Regions from separate parts of the Paenibacillus sp. P5_B5 genome, predicted to be linked through region 1. Evidence: a T-box and tRNA genes for the amino acid it is inferred to sense, from the RefSeq annotation. Region 1 holds a T-box; the other holds one or more tRNA genes.
The links. The T-box of region 1 lies ahead of metG (methionine--tRNA ligase). A T-box ahead of a tRNA ligase gene usually reads a tRNA of that ligase, here a tRNA-Met.
Positions count from the first base shown of each region.

Region 2: it has a tRNA-Met gene. The T-box ahead of metG (methionine--tRNA ligase) is inferred to sense a tRNA for this amino acid. The anticodon was not compared.

Region 1 covers NZ_JBFULK010000016.1:22,128-30,028, forward strand. Annotated here, with positions in the region: gene AC1DOK_RS19265 (bifunctional diguanylate cyclase/phosphohydrolase) at 1-447, opposite strand, end outside; gene AC1DOK_RS19270 (DUF5317 domain-containing protein) at 655-1,239, opposite strand; gene metG (methionine--tRNA ligase) at 1,300-2,991, opposite strand; T-box leader at 2,997-3,262, opposite strand; gene AC1DOK_RS19280 (acyltransferase) at 3,471-4,676, shown strand; gene AC1DOK_RS19285 (M50 family metallopeptidase) at 4,836-5,531, shown strand; gene AC1DOK_RS19290 (UvrD-helicase domain-containing protein) at 5,643-7,862, shown strand.
Region 2 covers NZ_JBFULK010000013.1:118,514-126,414, reverse strand. Annotated here, with positions in the region: gene pyrE (orotate phosphoribosyltransferase) at 1-131, shown strand, start outside; gene AC1DOK_RS17415 (S-layer homology domain-containing protein) at 312-1,535, shown strand; gene AC1DOK_RS17410 (hypothetical protein) at 1,595-1,840, opposite strand; gene AC1DOK_RS17405 (dipeptidase) at 1,857-3,236, opposite strand; gene AC1DOK_RS17400 (hypothetical protein) at 3,483-3,647, shown strand; tRNA gene AC1DOK_RS17395 (tRNA-Met) at 3,722-3,798, shown strand; tRNA gene AC1DOK_RS17390 (tRNA-Ile) at 3,855-3,928, shown strand; gene AC1DOK_RS17385 (PLD nuclease N-terminal domain-containing protein) at 4,298-4,459, opposite strand; gene AC1DOK_RS17380 (carboxymuconolactone decarboxylase family protein) at 4,816-5,259, opposite strand; gene AC1DOK_RS17375 (DUF6199 family natural product biosynthesis protein) at 5,514-5,708, opposite strand; gene AC1DOK_RS17370 (transcriptional regulator) at 5,949-6,122, shown strand; tRNA gene AC1DOK_RS17365 (tRNA-Leu) at 6,288-6,373, shown strand; gene AC1DOK_RS17360 (hypothetical protein) at 6,478-7,650, opposite strand.

The DNA of each region.
Region 1 (7,901 bases):
ATAGGAGTAAATAGTATCAGCATTAATAGGTCCGACCTTACCGCCAGTCTGTACAAACACAAAATAAGCACATGCGATCATTATGCTATAGGAGGAAAAATTCACAAGATGCTTCCACCAAACAATAGATCGAGTGTAAATCGAGTATATAATTGCACTAATAAATAGGACATTTAGCGATAACTCCAAGCCAAACATGAACATACAAGCCAAGTAGATTGACGAATCCATAGATTGTGAATTTCCTTGAGGAGGCAATCGGAATAAAACTTGATTCAATAGTAATACAGAACCAGTTAGTGAATAGATAAGTACCCACTCTGAAGGGCTTGTCGATGGGACTCTAGTATTCAAGATAAAGATAAGAATACCTGCTAAGGATACTCCCGTTAAGTAGAGAGTAGTTGGTGAAACGAAATATGACTTCATCTTGTTAACACGGCTCATCAGAATTCTACCTTTCTTAGAGAGATAAAAAGAAAGAAGTGCAAAAACTCACTTCTTTCTCTACATATAGATGCAATTATTAGCCAAATCTGTATCCTGAAGTTAACGAGATAACCACAGAAGCTACAATTGCTAAATTAAACAAAACACGTTTAACCTTTGTGCTGTTAAATACCAATTTTCTCACCTCCTCCTCAGAGTATTCTATTATTCAGTCTCCTCAGTTAATTTAGATACGACTAATTGTTCTTTTTTCCAAGACATCATTAAATTTAGAATAAAAATAAATATGCCTACGTTCATTATAACATCGCCAATACTAATGACCTGATCCCGTGGGTAGGGCTTGGTGATCGGTATGATATCGCCTAGAAATCCAAACCATGTTGTATCTGTTAACAACTGATGCTTAGCATATACGCCTTCTTGAATGATCTGCGCAAAGTATGGGTCAAGTATGGTAGCAGCCTCAAGTGATACAGGCATTCTCCCGCCATTAACAGCCATAACAATAAAATTCAATAATACGCCAATCATAATTGTAATGAAGCCTGCATGATGTCGATTTACCCACAGAAAATACAATCCAATCACATAAACACCTAAAAAGACATATTCACTAATGGATTCGACCCAAGGAAGCCTCGATTGAAAACTGAAGATGAATATCTGAACAAGAAGGAGTACTGGAAAAATCCAACCATTCTTTAGACGAAGATCAGCAAAACTCCTAAAACTACCGCCACGAATTAAACCAACTATAATTGAGATTACTATCCCGTCGTAAACCATGCACTCTCTCCATCATCTGATATTTTACACTCTAATTCGTCATAATCTTCATAATTCCTTCTATTTATCTATTTTTAATTTAGATAAACCGAGTTTACTGTACTCTTCTTGAATTCGAAGTGGATCAATTCGTTCATATAAAGGTTCAATTGGCTTCAGTTGTAGGTAACTTGAAACCTCAACATAAGTCCATGCCGGCTCTGGTAAAGATAAAAATTCGCGAATCTTATCACAACTAAAAGGAAGGAACGGTTCGAGTAAGTTTGCTAAGTTAGCAATAATTTGCACACATGTATGCAGCGTATTAGCACATCCATTACGATCAGTTTTTAACTGTGCCCAAGGTTTACGATCATCCACATATTTGTTTCCACTACGGATGAAGGAAAAAATGCTTTCTATTGCTTCCTTCAATTTCCCTTGTTCAATTAATGTACCTGTAGTTCCATACAAATTAACCAGTGCAACCTTTATTTCCTGATCCATACTGCCCTCAGGAACTATATCATCAAAGGATTTATGAATAAACGCGAGATTCCGATTAACAAAATTACCGAAGGCCCCTAGTAATTCCCCATTATGACTATGGATAAATTCTCGCCAAGAAAAATCAGCATCTCTCTTCTCTGGCGCATTGATCGTTAGAAAGTAGCGAATCGAATCAGGATGATAATGTTCAAGTATATAAGGAAGCCAGACTGCCCAGTTACGACTTGTGGAAATTTTCTTTCCTTCAAGCGTTAAATATTCGTTAGACACAATATAATCTGGTAAATGCAAGTTCCCCGCACCTAGCAGTAAGGCTGGCAAAATTAACGAATGGAACGGAATATTATCCTTACCATGTACATAGTAGGCTTTGCTATCTTCGGACCAGAACGGTTCCCACTCTTTCTTATTGATTTCAGCCCATTGTTTACTCGCTGACAAATACCCACTTATCGCTTCTATCCATACATAAATCTTCTTGCCTGAACAATCCTCAAGCGGAACATCAACGCCCCAAGGTAAATCCCTCGTTGCAGCTCGATCATGTAATCCTTCCTGAAGATAACGTTCGGAAAGGTGTACTGCATTCTCCCTCCAGAGTGATGCACTATTCTGAACATATTGCTCTAATTGCTGTTGGAATTGAGATAAGGCTAAATAATAATGATCCGAATACCTTAACTCTGGACTCGACCCACACAGCTTACACTTAGCCTCAATGAGATTCACTGGATCTAACAAGCTTGAACAGTAATCGCATTGGTCACCGCGAGCAACCTGACCACAATGTGGACAAGTACCTTCAACATAACGATCAGGTAGAAACTGAACACAAGTGGTACAGAAAACCTGTTCTACAGATTTCATGTAAATATGCCCTTTATCCAGCAATGTAAGAAACAATTCTTGCACGACTTGATGATGGAACGAATCATCAGTTCGCGTGTACAAATCATAAGTGAAGCCTAACTTTTGAAAACAATCCTCAAACTCACGATGATACTTTTCTGCGATTTCCCCTGGAGATACGCCTTCTTGATTCGCTCGAATGGCAATTGGCGTCCCATGACAATCACTTCCGGATACATACAATACCTGTTCACCTTGTTGTCGATAATGCCTAGCTATAATGTCACCAGGGAGCAAGCTAGAAACATGACCTAAATGTAAAGAACCATTAGCATAAGGCCATGCACCACCAATGAAAATAGTCATTTGTTTATCCTCCGTTTCTTTGGCTAAATAACGCAAAAAAACTCCCATCCCAATAAAGGGACGAGAGTCTATCTCACGTGTTACCACCCAAACTTCATCAATGCCTTACAGCACAGACCTTATCAGGTACGACACCTATCGGTGTTTATACCCTAGCACGTTAACGGGTGCAAGTTCCCGGCACAACCTACTCCCTTATGAGGTTTCAATGTGCAGCTCAGAGACCATGTTCATCAGATTTCTCTTAACCCCCTTTCAGCGAACAGGGGCTCTCTGTGTAAGAATCGATCTAACTACTCTTTCTCTTCAACGCTATCGTATATTCCATTAATATCCTATTATACTCACTGTCATAAATAAAGCAATAACTAATTACTTGAATTGTCTAACAGAGAAATTATTTTCAACGTGTTATACTGTCCTTTTTGCAATTATCAAAAATAGCCCTGCTTATTTTAAGATTTAAGGTTACTTTAAGCTAGTTCGTTTAGACTGAACTAAAAAAGTATGAGGAGAGTGATATTGTTTTGGGTCAACAATCTATACAACAGAAGGAGCAGATCAATTACATTTATATTGTCCGTGCATTAGCGATTATAGCGGTTATTCTAGTACATGTCTCTTCCAATCCAGTCGGTGATCTTGGAGATAAATCCTCATTGATGTTTTCTGTCGCCAACTTTGCGAATATTTTTAATAAGTTTGGGACTTCTACATTTATTTTCTTAAGTGCTTTTGTATTATTCTATAGCTATTATGATCGACCTATTAGTCGCAAGCTAATGAGTAATTTCTATAAAAGAAGACTACTATATATCGTTATTCCGTATGCTATTTGCTCAACTGTTTATTATATGATTCAGATGTATTATTCCTATGGGGAATCTTGGACACAATTCGCTCAGTACGCTTCATTTACTAACTTTCTAAGCTTACTCTTCATGGGTAAAGCTTTCTATCACTTATATTTTGTATTTATTAGTATGCAATTCTATATTATATTCCCGCTATTACTTTGGATTTTCCAGCGTAAGCCCCAGATTACAAAGCATCTCATCTGGATCGGAATCGTATTGCAATTAGGGTTTATCCTCTATAATCAATTCAGTTTGCACTATGCAGACAAGGGGCAATTAGCCATTAGTTATATTGCTTATTATTTCCTGGGAGCGTACTTTGGTATTTACTATAACACCATCAAAGAATGGATCATTCTAACCAAAAAAACGTTACTTAGCCGTAAAGGAATTGTTCTAGCTTTGATTTGGATGATCTGGATTGTAGCAAGTTTAGCAGACGTATATTTATGGTATTCAACTAGATCGAATGGAATAGAATATAATGCTTTATCCTATGAGCTTGTATGGTTCATACAGACAATGACTGTACCGCTTGTACTACTTCAAGTATCAAGCTTCCTATACCGTAAGCTACATGTACGTTTGACAAATTTACTTATCCATCTAGGTATTGTCTCTTTTGGGGTCTATATCATTCATGCCGGTATTATTTTCTATTATTTCAAGCTTCCTTCAAGCAATAGTCCGATTAGCTATAGTCTATATGTAGCTGGCGGGTTTATCGTAACACTTCTAGTTTCATGGGGAATTGTTGGACTAGCTATGAAATATATGAAGCATGCATGGGTAATCTTTGGTTCGGCACCTAAGAAAAGCCCTTATATCGAAATCCAGCCTACTATTTCTTCCGGACAAAAGATTAAACAAATGTAAAATGACAGGATACAAGTCTAGTAAATTCGATATTAACTACAATGGTCGTCTAATCCGAATCAGTATCGGACTAGACGACCAATACATTTAAGGGGTAGTGTTCGATTACCAAATTTTATTATGGTATATTATCATCAGAAAACCAAAAGGAGAATGAATATGAACAAATGGTGGAAAACAATTGCAATTCTGCTTGGTACGACTATACTAACTCATTTGATACCGTTCTCATCTTTTTTTCGCAATGTAGATACCTTAATTCACGAATTCGGTCATGCATTAATAACCTTATTACTCTCAGGTAAAGTTCAATTCATCCACCTATTCTCGAATCATAGTGGAGTCACCTATTCATATGTAGCAGAGTCATGGCAGTACATCCCGATTTCATTAGCTGGTTATATGATTTCGGCAATATTCACAGTTATTCTTTTCTACCTCTATAACCGCAATATGCAGCAAACAGGCCTTATTCTATTAACGATTGTAACAGTCCTCTGCGTTATTTTCTTCGTTCGAAATACGTTCGGAGTTGCTTGGTGCATCGGGTTTATTGCTCTGAATGTGGGAGCCTATCTGTTACCTTGGAAGTGGGTACGGGATTTTTATTACTTACTAATTGCTTTTATCTGCTTAGTTGAATCGGTTATTAGCCCAATGTATCTCATATTCAAATCTATTACATCGCCATCCCAAGCAGGTGATGCAGCTAATTTAAGTCAAGCAACCTTTATTCCAGCTATTATATGGTCGCTCCTATTCACAGCCTTTGCAGTCTTGTGTGCAAGTAAATCAATAAGCCTCTTCTTGAATGCTAAACATGAACCAGTAAATCCTAGAAGAGTTGGTAATTAAGTGCATGCCTCCTCTTCTCTCACTTCATTTCGCCGTATCAGTGAATGTATCCTCCCTTGATTCCCCCATAAGTAATCATGTTATAATGTGCAGATGAATAAATCAGCCAATATGACACAGACATTTAATCAAACACCTATAGGAACATCAGGAAAGCCGATCCCGCACGCAGTCGTTTCTACGACGAAAACGAGTAAAGAACTCGTTACAACGAGTGACAAGGATGCAGCTTATTTCCGTCAATTAGAGAGGTACGGCATTGAACTAAATGAACCTCAAATACAAGCTGTTAGGCATCACAAAGGTCCTTTACTAACATTAGCTGGTGCAGGATCAGGTAAAACTTCAGTCTTAGTATGTAGGACAGGCTATCTTATATCTGTTCGAAATGTAGATCCTAATCAGATATTACTTGTCACTTTCTCCAGCAAAGCTGCTAGCGAGATGAGAGAGCGAATTGCTAGACTGCCTGGTATCGAGGAGCGAATTGCACCTAAAATTCAAGCTCGAACCTTTCATTCGCTTTTCTTGCAGTTCATCCGAAGACAAGGTATAGATCAAGAGATTTTGGGCGAAACACTTAAACAACATCTTATACTCAAGCTCATTATGCGAAATATGGGTTTACAAGACTCGTACCAACCTGAGAATCTACTTACTCTACTGTCATCGTATAAGATGAATTTAATAGCTGTTGAAGACTTACCCGAGCGAACAAGCGAAGACAAGGAGCTTAAACAAATATTTACTGCTTATGAGCAGTGGAAGACTGCCAACAGCAAGATCGACTTTGATGATGTACTACTACTTGCATACCGATTGCTCAAACAGGATCCATCCTTACTTCAATCGGTACAGAATCGATTTGAATATGTAATGAACGATGAATTCCAAGATACGAACTACCTCCAATATGAACTGATCCAAATGATCGTCAAACCACACAGTAATTTGATGGTAGTCGGTGATGACGACCAAACAATCTATTCATTTAATGGCGCTCGTAGTGAGTTTATATTAGATTTTGATAAAGTTTATCCGCAAGCTAGAACGATCACTCTCGATATTAACTACCGTTCCACAACGAGTATCGTAGGGCTTGGCAACGAAGTCATTCGTCACAATTTGAAACGGCGTCCCAAGACATTGCAAGCAACCAAACAAAGCATGAATACTCCACAATATATGCGACCAAGTAACGGGGACCACGAAGCAGAATGTATTTTGAAGCATATCCTAGATGAAGTTCAACAAGGGCTAAGGCAATATGGCGATTATGCTATTCTATATCGAACGACAAGCCACAATCGAGCTATTCTAGAGCAGCTTGTTTTGCAGGATATACCTTACATTGATTACGGTGATGGCAAAATGTTATATGAACACTGGTTAGTAAGGCCAGTCATTGATCATTTGCGATTATCCCTGAATCGCCGAGATTTCGAAGCCATGGAGAGTGTATTACCCGCCTTATATATTAACCGTGACAAAGGAATGGCGTATATTCGTCGCCAAGAAGCCAAACAAGCGAAAAAAGGTCCACTCATTCATCTGTTGTCCTATCCCGAGATGAAGGATTTCCAAATAGGTAAAATCAAGGATCGAATTGAGCTCATTCGAAGCTTAGTAGCTATGAAGCCTCTTGATGCGATCAAGCATATTCGTATAAGCTTCTACGATGCATTCATTGAGGCAAACGAACGGAGTCAACTAACAGAACATAAGGAAATGATGAAAGAAACGCTAGATGAATTAGAATCATCCGCTAAGAGATTTAATTCCATTCCTGATTTTCTTGTGTTTATTGATGATGTTACAGAGAAAAGTCACTCGAAGGTTCGAAACAGGCAAGATGAACAAGGAAATCGCATTGCCTTAATGACCATTCATAAATCCAAGGGATTAGAATTTCCGAGCGTGTTCCTGTTAGGTGCATCTGACGGTAGTTTACCTCATAGTTCTGCTATAGAAGCTGACCGGATGAGTCAGGTTAAAGGCAAACAGAAGGACACCCGTCGTAGCATTGCAGCGATTGAAGAGGAACGTCGTCTAGCCTATGTGGCGATTACCCGCGCTCAGGAAGAGCTAACGATCAGTTCACCCATGTATTACCGCGGAAGCAAAGTAGATATCTCAAGATTCATCTCTTCCGTGTTTAAAGAAGATAAACCTAGTAAGCCCACTGAGTCCGTATCAGCCTGGATCTGTACAAGCCCTACTTGCAACGCATGGGCAAGAATCAGCAGTAGTAAAGAAGCTCAATTGAAGTCCAAGGAATGCCCATTATGCAAAGCACAGATGAGCCAAGGAAATAAAATGATACCTAAGTAAGTTTGAAACCAATCTAAAAACGCAGCCATCCAAAAGATG
Region 2 (7,901 bases), on a different contig from region 1:
GTATTCCTCTCCAATCACTTACTAACTATAGTGTATTGCTTGAAGAAGCAGTAGAGCTTGGCAAAATTCAAGCGTCAGACCTTGCACTGCTGCAATCTTGGAGAGCTAATCCAGCTGAATTTGGCGTATAATAAATAAAGTAATCAATGAGCCAGAACGATTGTTCTGGCTTTTTTGTATTTTCTTATGAATGAATCAATTTAGATCAGTTATGAAATTGATTCGAATAGGCAAAGTATTCTGTTTATGCTAAAATAAATTAAATTTCTAATAAGGATCATTTTTTTGTAAAACTTGTAGGAGGGGAATATGTGAAGAAAATTGTATCCTGTCTTTCTGTTATTGTATTCGTAATTGTTCTCGGAACTCTACAGGCAAGTAGTGTACAAGCTCAGACAGATGCTATGACGCGTGGTGAATTTTTTAAGGCAATTACGGACTACTTGAAGCTGAAGCCTGAATATCCGGTGGCTAAATTGCCAGTGGATGTTGAAGAGCAATCTGTCTATGGAGACTCGGTAAGGGCATTAACCGAACGTAAAATTATATACGGCTATCCCGACGGGACTATCCGTTTGCAAGAAGCAATTAACGCGGTTGACGCTGATTATGTGCTAGCCAGGTTCTTAGGAATCGCAGATGAAGTAGCTGTTCAAAAAATGAAAACTGAGTTTCAAGTGACATTTAGTAGTAATGGCAAAGTGGATCCAGATCAGGCAACTAAGGTGATAAGAACCGTATTAGAAAATGATCGGTCATTAATTCAGAATCTTAAGGACGCTCGCAATCAACATATGAAAGTGATTACTTCCTATAAAACGAATACGAAACAAATTCAGAATTATCAGCTCACTTCTAATTCCTCAACTACACCAATAACAGGTATTGAATCCACAACTCTAACTGAATTTCATAAGGATAAAGGATTTCACTTGAAATCAGTCATCAGCTATCCAAGTAAGGAAACAGTCAAAGGGATTGAGATGGAACAATACATTGTACCTAGCGGCAATTATATTAAAATGAATAATTCGAATATGAAAGAAGCAAAGTCCAACTGGATAAAAGGGATCGATGTAATGCCTTTTAATTTTGAACAGTTGATGAGTATTCAAATGGAAGCTTCAAAACCGAAGCAGATTATTAATGATCAATATTACTTTTATCGCAGCCTAGGGACCGAAGTGATCAAAGGAAAGAAGATCCATAAGATTCAAGTGTTTGGATCATTACCCACTATTTCTAATATTTCAGGGTTCTTAACTTCTACAATTGGAGATAACAATCAAATTGATGAGTTACTTAATTCGTCAGCAACGAATAATTTGTCACTCGCCATTAATGGTATTATTTATATTGACGTTGAATCGAATTTATTAACGAGGGTTGATTGGGTACAATCTATACGAAATGGGATGCCAAACACAAGCGTAGTTCCGTTCAAACAAATTGAGGTTGAAACAAGCATTCAATATTATGATTATAATCAGGTACTAGACGTTACGTTGCCTGAAGTAGCCCTTCAGACTAAATAAGAATAAACATAAACGACTCCCTCACGATTGAAGGAGTCGTTTATGTTTAATTATAGAAACTAGCTGTTCTTCTTCTCGCGCCAGTAGCGCCAGCTCCATTCAATTGCGAATGCAACGACGAATGGATAGAACATTTTGCTTGCTCCAAGCAATTGATAGCCTAGGAATGTCAGCACCACGATAAATGCAATGACTAGAGCGATTTTTTGAGTGGAGGCTGATTGAAGTTTACCAATTAAAACCGGTACGCCAACAATTAGGACGGTCAGAACGATAATCGTAATAATATCCATGTAAGGTTGCAAGGCTAAGTCTCCTCCTTTATTCAGGCTTCAATTCAGCAATATTTCCCCAGTATTTACATACGGTTACAATCCCTTTATCAAAGTTCCTTAAATCAAAGTGCTCGTTAGGCGCATGTAGGTTCTCGTCTGGCAGTCCAAAGCCCATTAAGACAACAGCTGCACCAAGGACACGAGAGAATACCTCTACAATTGGAATAGAGCCTCCACCGCGCGTATAAAGCGCTGGTTTACCATACGTATATTCATATGCGTCAGAAGCAGCCTGAATAGCAGGGTGATTGATTGGCGTTATGTATGCATTACCGCGCAATAATTTATCAACTGTCACTGTAACACCGACTGGACATACCTTGTGAACATGATTCTCAAGCTTATCTAGGATATCACTAGGAACTTGTGGTGGTACGATACGACAAGCGATTTTGGCAGAAGCTTTACTTGGAATGATTGGTTTAATGCCTTCTCCCTGGAAACCACCTGTAACTGATGTGATTTCTACTGTTGGTCTAGAGGTAGTGCGCTCGTAATAAGAAAAACCTTCTTCTCCATAGAGAGCAGACAGACCCAGGCCTTCACGAATTTGATCCTCATCGATCGGCAGTGCTCTTGAAGCGGCACGTTCTTCCTCTGTAAACGGTTCGATACCGTCATAGAAGCCATCGATCGCAACAGCACCGTTGTCCTTATGGAAGGAGCTCAGGATATCTGTTAATGCATGAATCGCATTAGGTACACCGCCACCAAACAATCCGGAATGGAGGTCCGTGTTAGATGCTTGAACCTTAATCTCGCATCCCGCCATACCGCGTAGTCCATATTCGATAGAAGGCTGACCGTCAGCAATAATGGGTCCATCAGAAATAAGCACGATATCTGAGCTTAATTTATCTTGATGTTTCTCAATGAAAGGTGCCAAATTCGGAGAAGTAATTTCTTCTTCGCCTTCAATACAGAACTTGATATTTACAGGTAGAGTTCCGTAGGTTTGCAACCATGCTTCGATTGCTTTGACATGAATGAATAACTGTCCTTTGTCGTCAGTAGCACCACGTGCAAACAGCTTATCGCCACGAATTTCGGGCTCAAATGGTTCCGAATGCCATAATTCAAGCGGTTCTGCTGGCTGTACATCATAGTGTCCATATACAAGGATTGTAGGTTTGCCCTCAGCGTGTAGCCATTCTCCATAAACAATCGGATGACCGGGAGTTTGCATAATCTCAACTTGCTCGAGTCCAGCGTTCTGTAAGGCATTTGCCATCCACTCAGCACATGCATACATATCTTCTTTATGTTTGGTAAGTGCACTTACGCTAGGAATTCTTATGTATGCTTTAAGCTCTTCAATATGTTGATTGCGATGTTCTGATAAGTATGTAAGTAGTTTGTTATCCATGTTATGACCTCCTTTAATAAAATCAAAAATCATCCATTATTATATCCCTAAAGGACTTCATTAAGCAAAGTAAAAAACCATTCGTTCTAGTGCCTCAGACTATTGTCTTATTATAACGAAAATTTATCATAACGACAATTTCAACATAAAGAAAAAAATGAATTGCATGTACCAATTTTCGATAAGATTGTTTAATTTAGGTTAATCTATAGATACCAAAGTATAGTAAATATGGAGTGAAGACAAGTGGACTGGATTTATTGGGCAAAACTTTATGACAGTAAATTTCAAGCAGGCTGTTTAGCCAAAAGAATGGAGGAGGACTGGTGGATTTACGGGTATGATTGCCCACATGAAGTTCAGGTATATAAATCCAGAAAAGGGCGATTTGGCGTTCGTTTTAGTTTATAATTACATTATCCCTTGACAATGCTTAAGCATCTTGGTATATTTATCTGCGTCGCTAATATTGCGAGACGAAATAACGCGGGGTGGAGCAGCCCGGTAGCTCGTCGGGCTCATAACCCGAAGGCCGCAGGTTCAAATCCTGCCCCCGCAACCAATTCATCATTTATCCATTGTAGTTTTGTCCGTTTATATACGGTGACAAACTGTTTTGGGCCCTTAGCTCAGTTGGTTAGAGCGGTCGGCTCATAACCGATTGGTCGGGGGTTCGAGTCCCTCAGGGCCCATACCGAGAAGAACCCTTATCTATCAAGGGTTCTTTTCTTTTTTTGCTAGAGTAGTAGATGTTAGAATGATAGATTAATATATGAGCGAGCTTTAAAATCTCCGTAATATCCCATTAATATTTCTTGCAAACTCCGAGTTGTACCCAGCTGATTTAAAACCTTCATAAAACGTTATATATTTCTTACTTCCATGATTGTCTTTTCTGTATCATAGGAATTTTTTTGAAATTAGGACACTAAAGTCAAAGGCGACAAGTACCGTCCAGTAGTCATAATTCTTAAGTTGAAGAAGGACAAGCCTACAGTAATCCAAATAAGCGGAGAGACTTTTGTAATCAGACATAGGGGGGAAATGCCGAGATGGTAAACTTAGTATCTGGAATTTGAATAGTTGCGGATTATAAGATAAACAACCAAGCCCATGACAGGAAAGAATAATACCGCTAAAACAGCCAAGAGTGCAAACTCAGGGCTTCTACGTTTCTTAATGCAATCACGGTATACGAAAACGCATGAAGCGATATGCAGCATGAAAACTATAAGAACAAATAGCAAACCAAAAAAAGGTATAAATGACATGAATTTACCACCTTACTTTATTTGTTAGATAGTAATACGATTTAATTTTTTGAAAGTTTCGAAAATATAGTGGTTAACCATAGGGAGGGGGAAAAATTAAAGCCGTCACTAGTCCCTATCCGTTAATTTTAGCCGTTAAGGGGTATGCTCTGATACCGTAACTTGGGAACAATTGGTGGATATAACCCTTAAACCTTTATACGGCTTGGGTAATTCGGTCGTCACGAAGCAAGATCAAAAACACAGTAGAACATAATGCAAAGTAAAAAAAGGAAAAACGAACACCAAAAGATGTTCGTTGAGGGCAATTATTTTTCAGTTGCTATGTTACCCATTGCAATAGAAATTCTATTCCAACTGTTGATTTGATTGATGATTAGAACAAGGTCAACATATTGTTTCTCATCATATTGTTCACGTACTCTCTTATATAGTTCTTCAGGAACTCTTTTGGTAGGGATTAGAGTAATATGCTCAGCTAGTTCAAGAGCAACCTTCTCATCTGGTGTATAAAAAGTACATTCATTCCAAGCATTTAAACAATAAATTCGTTGTTCGGTTTCACCCATTTTACGAGCATCGGATGTATGCATATCTATGCAGAAGGCACACCCGTTAATTTGAGAAACTCTAATTTTGATAAGTTCTCTTGTAGTTCGATTAATTGTAGACTTTTTGGTGTACTTCTCCATATCCATCATAATTTTCATACCATCAGGTGCAACATCATAGTAGGAAACTCTTTGACTCATAAGGTAAGACTCCTTTGACATTAATATACCGCTATTATACCACGATTATACCTTTATACGAACATTTGTGCTATTTTTTTTGTTTGACAATAAAAGTAAGAGGAATTTCACTTGTAAAGTGTAGTTAGTAGCTTCGCAGTAAGAAGATATAGCGTAAAGCAATTGGCCGAAGGGCATCGTATCGACCGAATAGATAAGAGCCGTAAAATCATTCGGAGAAGGAACTTAACACTCCGTCTTCCCTAAAAAACAAGTTAAGGCAATAGACCAACCACCAAGGAAATTATGCTTGCTATTAAAACGACTACTGCACCAAATCGCGTTATTGCTATACGGGTATCACTTGGTTTCTCACCAAAATTTCTAAACACCCATGAATTAGGGTATATGATAGCAAATCCACTCACAATCATAGCGATAATAATAAGTAATATTGCATTACCATTCATTTAATCGCCTCCTATAGTGCTATATACGAAACGAATGGAAAAAAGTTACTAATGGGAGAGTGTAGGCAAATTCTAAAATACCGTGAAAGTAATCGTATGAAGAATTAAATACGTATACCGAGTCGCCTAGTGCGGCTCTTTTTATTTATATAGATGGAGGGCAATTGATGTGATTATTAGCTTCTTTATAGAGGAAAAAACTTCCTGATGTCGAATTTTGATGTTGATGGAGGTGATATGATGGCAGATGCAAAACCTAAGTGTCCCAATTGCGGTGTAAGAGGAACTGAGTATATTACATGTGATGAAGGAAATGTATACAGTGAGGATGGAGAGCCTTGGTTCGAAGTAGCATATTGTGATGAATGCGGGCATGTTTATGGTGTATTTGCAAAAATAACTCATTCATCATAAGGTGATATACCTCATGTCAGACTTCCTCATCATTAAAAAAGTACTCGAGGTTTGAGTACTTTTTGCATATCTATTTACTGGAAAAATATGTTTTTATAATAAAAGCTTGATTTTTTTAGCGAATCGACATATAATAAATCTCGTTGTTACAATTTGTTTACCTAAGCCGGGGTGGCGGAACTGGCAGACGCACAGGACTTAAAATCCTGCGGTAGGTGACTACCGTACCGGTTCGATTCCGGTTCTCGGCATTATGAACACGATAGAATGACCCTTTCCTTATTTGTTTCATCAAATAAAGAGAGGGTCATTTTCGTTATGGACAATTTATTATTTAGTAGTCGTTAATGATTAATTATTTATCAATTTGATAGATAACCCAGCGATCCATTGGCGTTGTGCGGACCATACGTAACTGAAGGACACCCTTAATTGGCTTATTGCTTGGAAGTGTATAAGTCGCTCTCACCGGAACAACTGCCGTAAGATATAAGGAGCTTTTTGGAGTTGTTTTGTTAATTGACTTCTTTGTTGTCTTCTTAGTTGTTTTCTTTTTGGCTCTTAGTGGTTTGGTGTGAACTTGAGCAGAAGCAGCTGCCGTAATTTGAAACATTTGCTGTTCATGAGATGGGTTACCTAGCCAGGTTACTGCATGTAATAAAGCTTGATCCTGTTCGTTAATTGCAACCATCCATAGCTCAGCAATCTGATTAGGTGATAAATGTTCAACATACTGTTCGAGCATTCCAGCCGCTTTATAATTCATTATCTGATGTGCTAAATCCAGCTTGTTATTCTTATGTGTATGGCTCCCTTCAAAATGGATACAGAAATGTCCACTAAATGCATTGTCTGGAATACCGTCGCCGCCATGTGGCATACCATTGATCGAGCCTGCCCATGTATGCTCCTTGTACTTAATGAGAACGGCTCGTCGACTCCAGCTCCATTTATCTTTGTATATTTTTTTCATATTGGCACTATCTTTTTTGGTTAGGGGCTGCGCATCGATGTGTGAGCTACCAGCTCTACGTTGTACTTCGTACGAAAGACCAGTTTCAAGATCCGTAATACTGAACTTAGCGAATTTAGGTATTTCTGTTCTTAGTTGATCCCAAGGGATTAATTTGCCATAGTGTTTACTCCTTAACCGAACAACTTCCTCTTTAAGTTGATTAGTTGCTTGGGGTGAAAGAGGATACATTAATTGTTGTTTTCTGTTGAATACAATCCCACCTGCAGTAACCTCATATTCACGAATTTCGTTATTTACATGAAAGTGAATGACCGTATCGGACATTAATGTAAGCGGAGCAATTAGACCATCCGAAAGCTTACTTAGCTCCCGAATGAGATTTGCGTTGTGGAACTGTGTTTGAGTTGTGTACGCAGCATCTGGGGAGGTTCTCACGATCATATGGATTGTAGGGTCTTTACGGGTTTGCTTAGCGACACTTAAATTAGGATTGATGCCGAATAGAATAGTGATCATTAAGATTAACCTGGTCATTTTAATGTATGGGCTCATATGTTACTCCTAGCTGATTATCTGTAGATTATGTACTGTAACTTAAACTTTAACTTCAAGTTCTATCTTCAGTTTTCGCCATTATCGAATAAAATATTTGTATCATTCAACCAAAATGATTGAACCCTATATGGGAAAGCTACTTGGACGTTCGAACTCTATGTTCACAGCAACTTGGCGAACATCCTTATTTGGATTCGGTATTGCGATTTTATCATGCACCCAGACGCTCCCTATTATGATGACAGGAC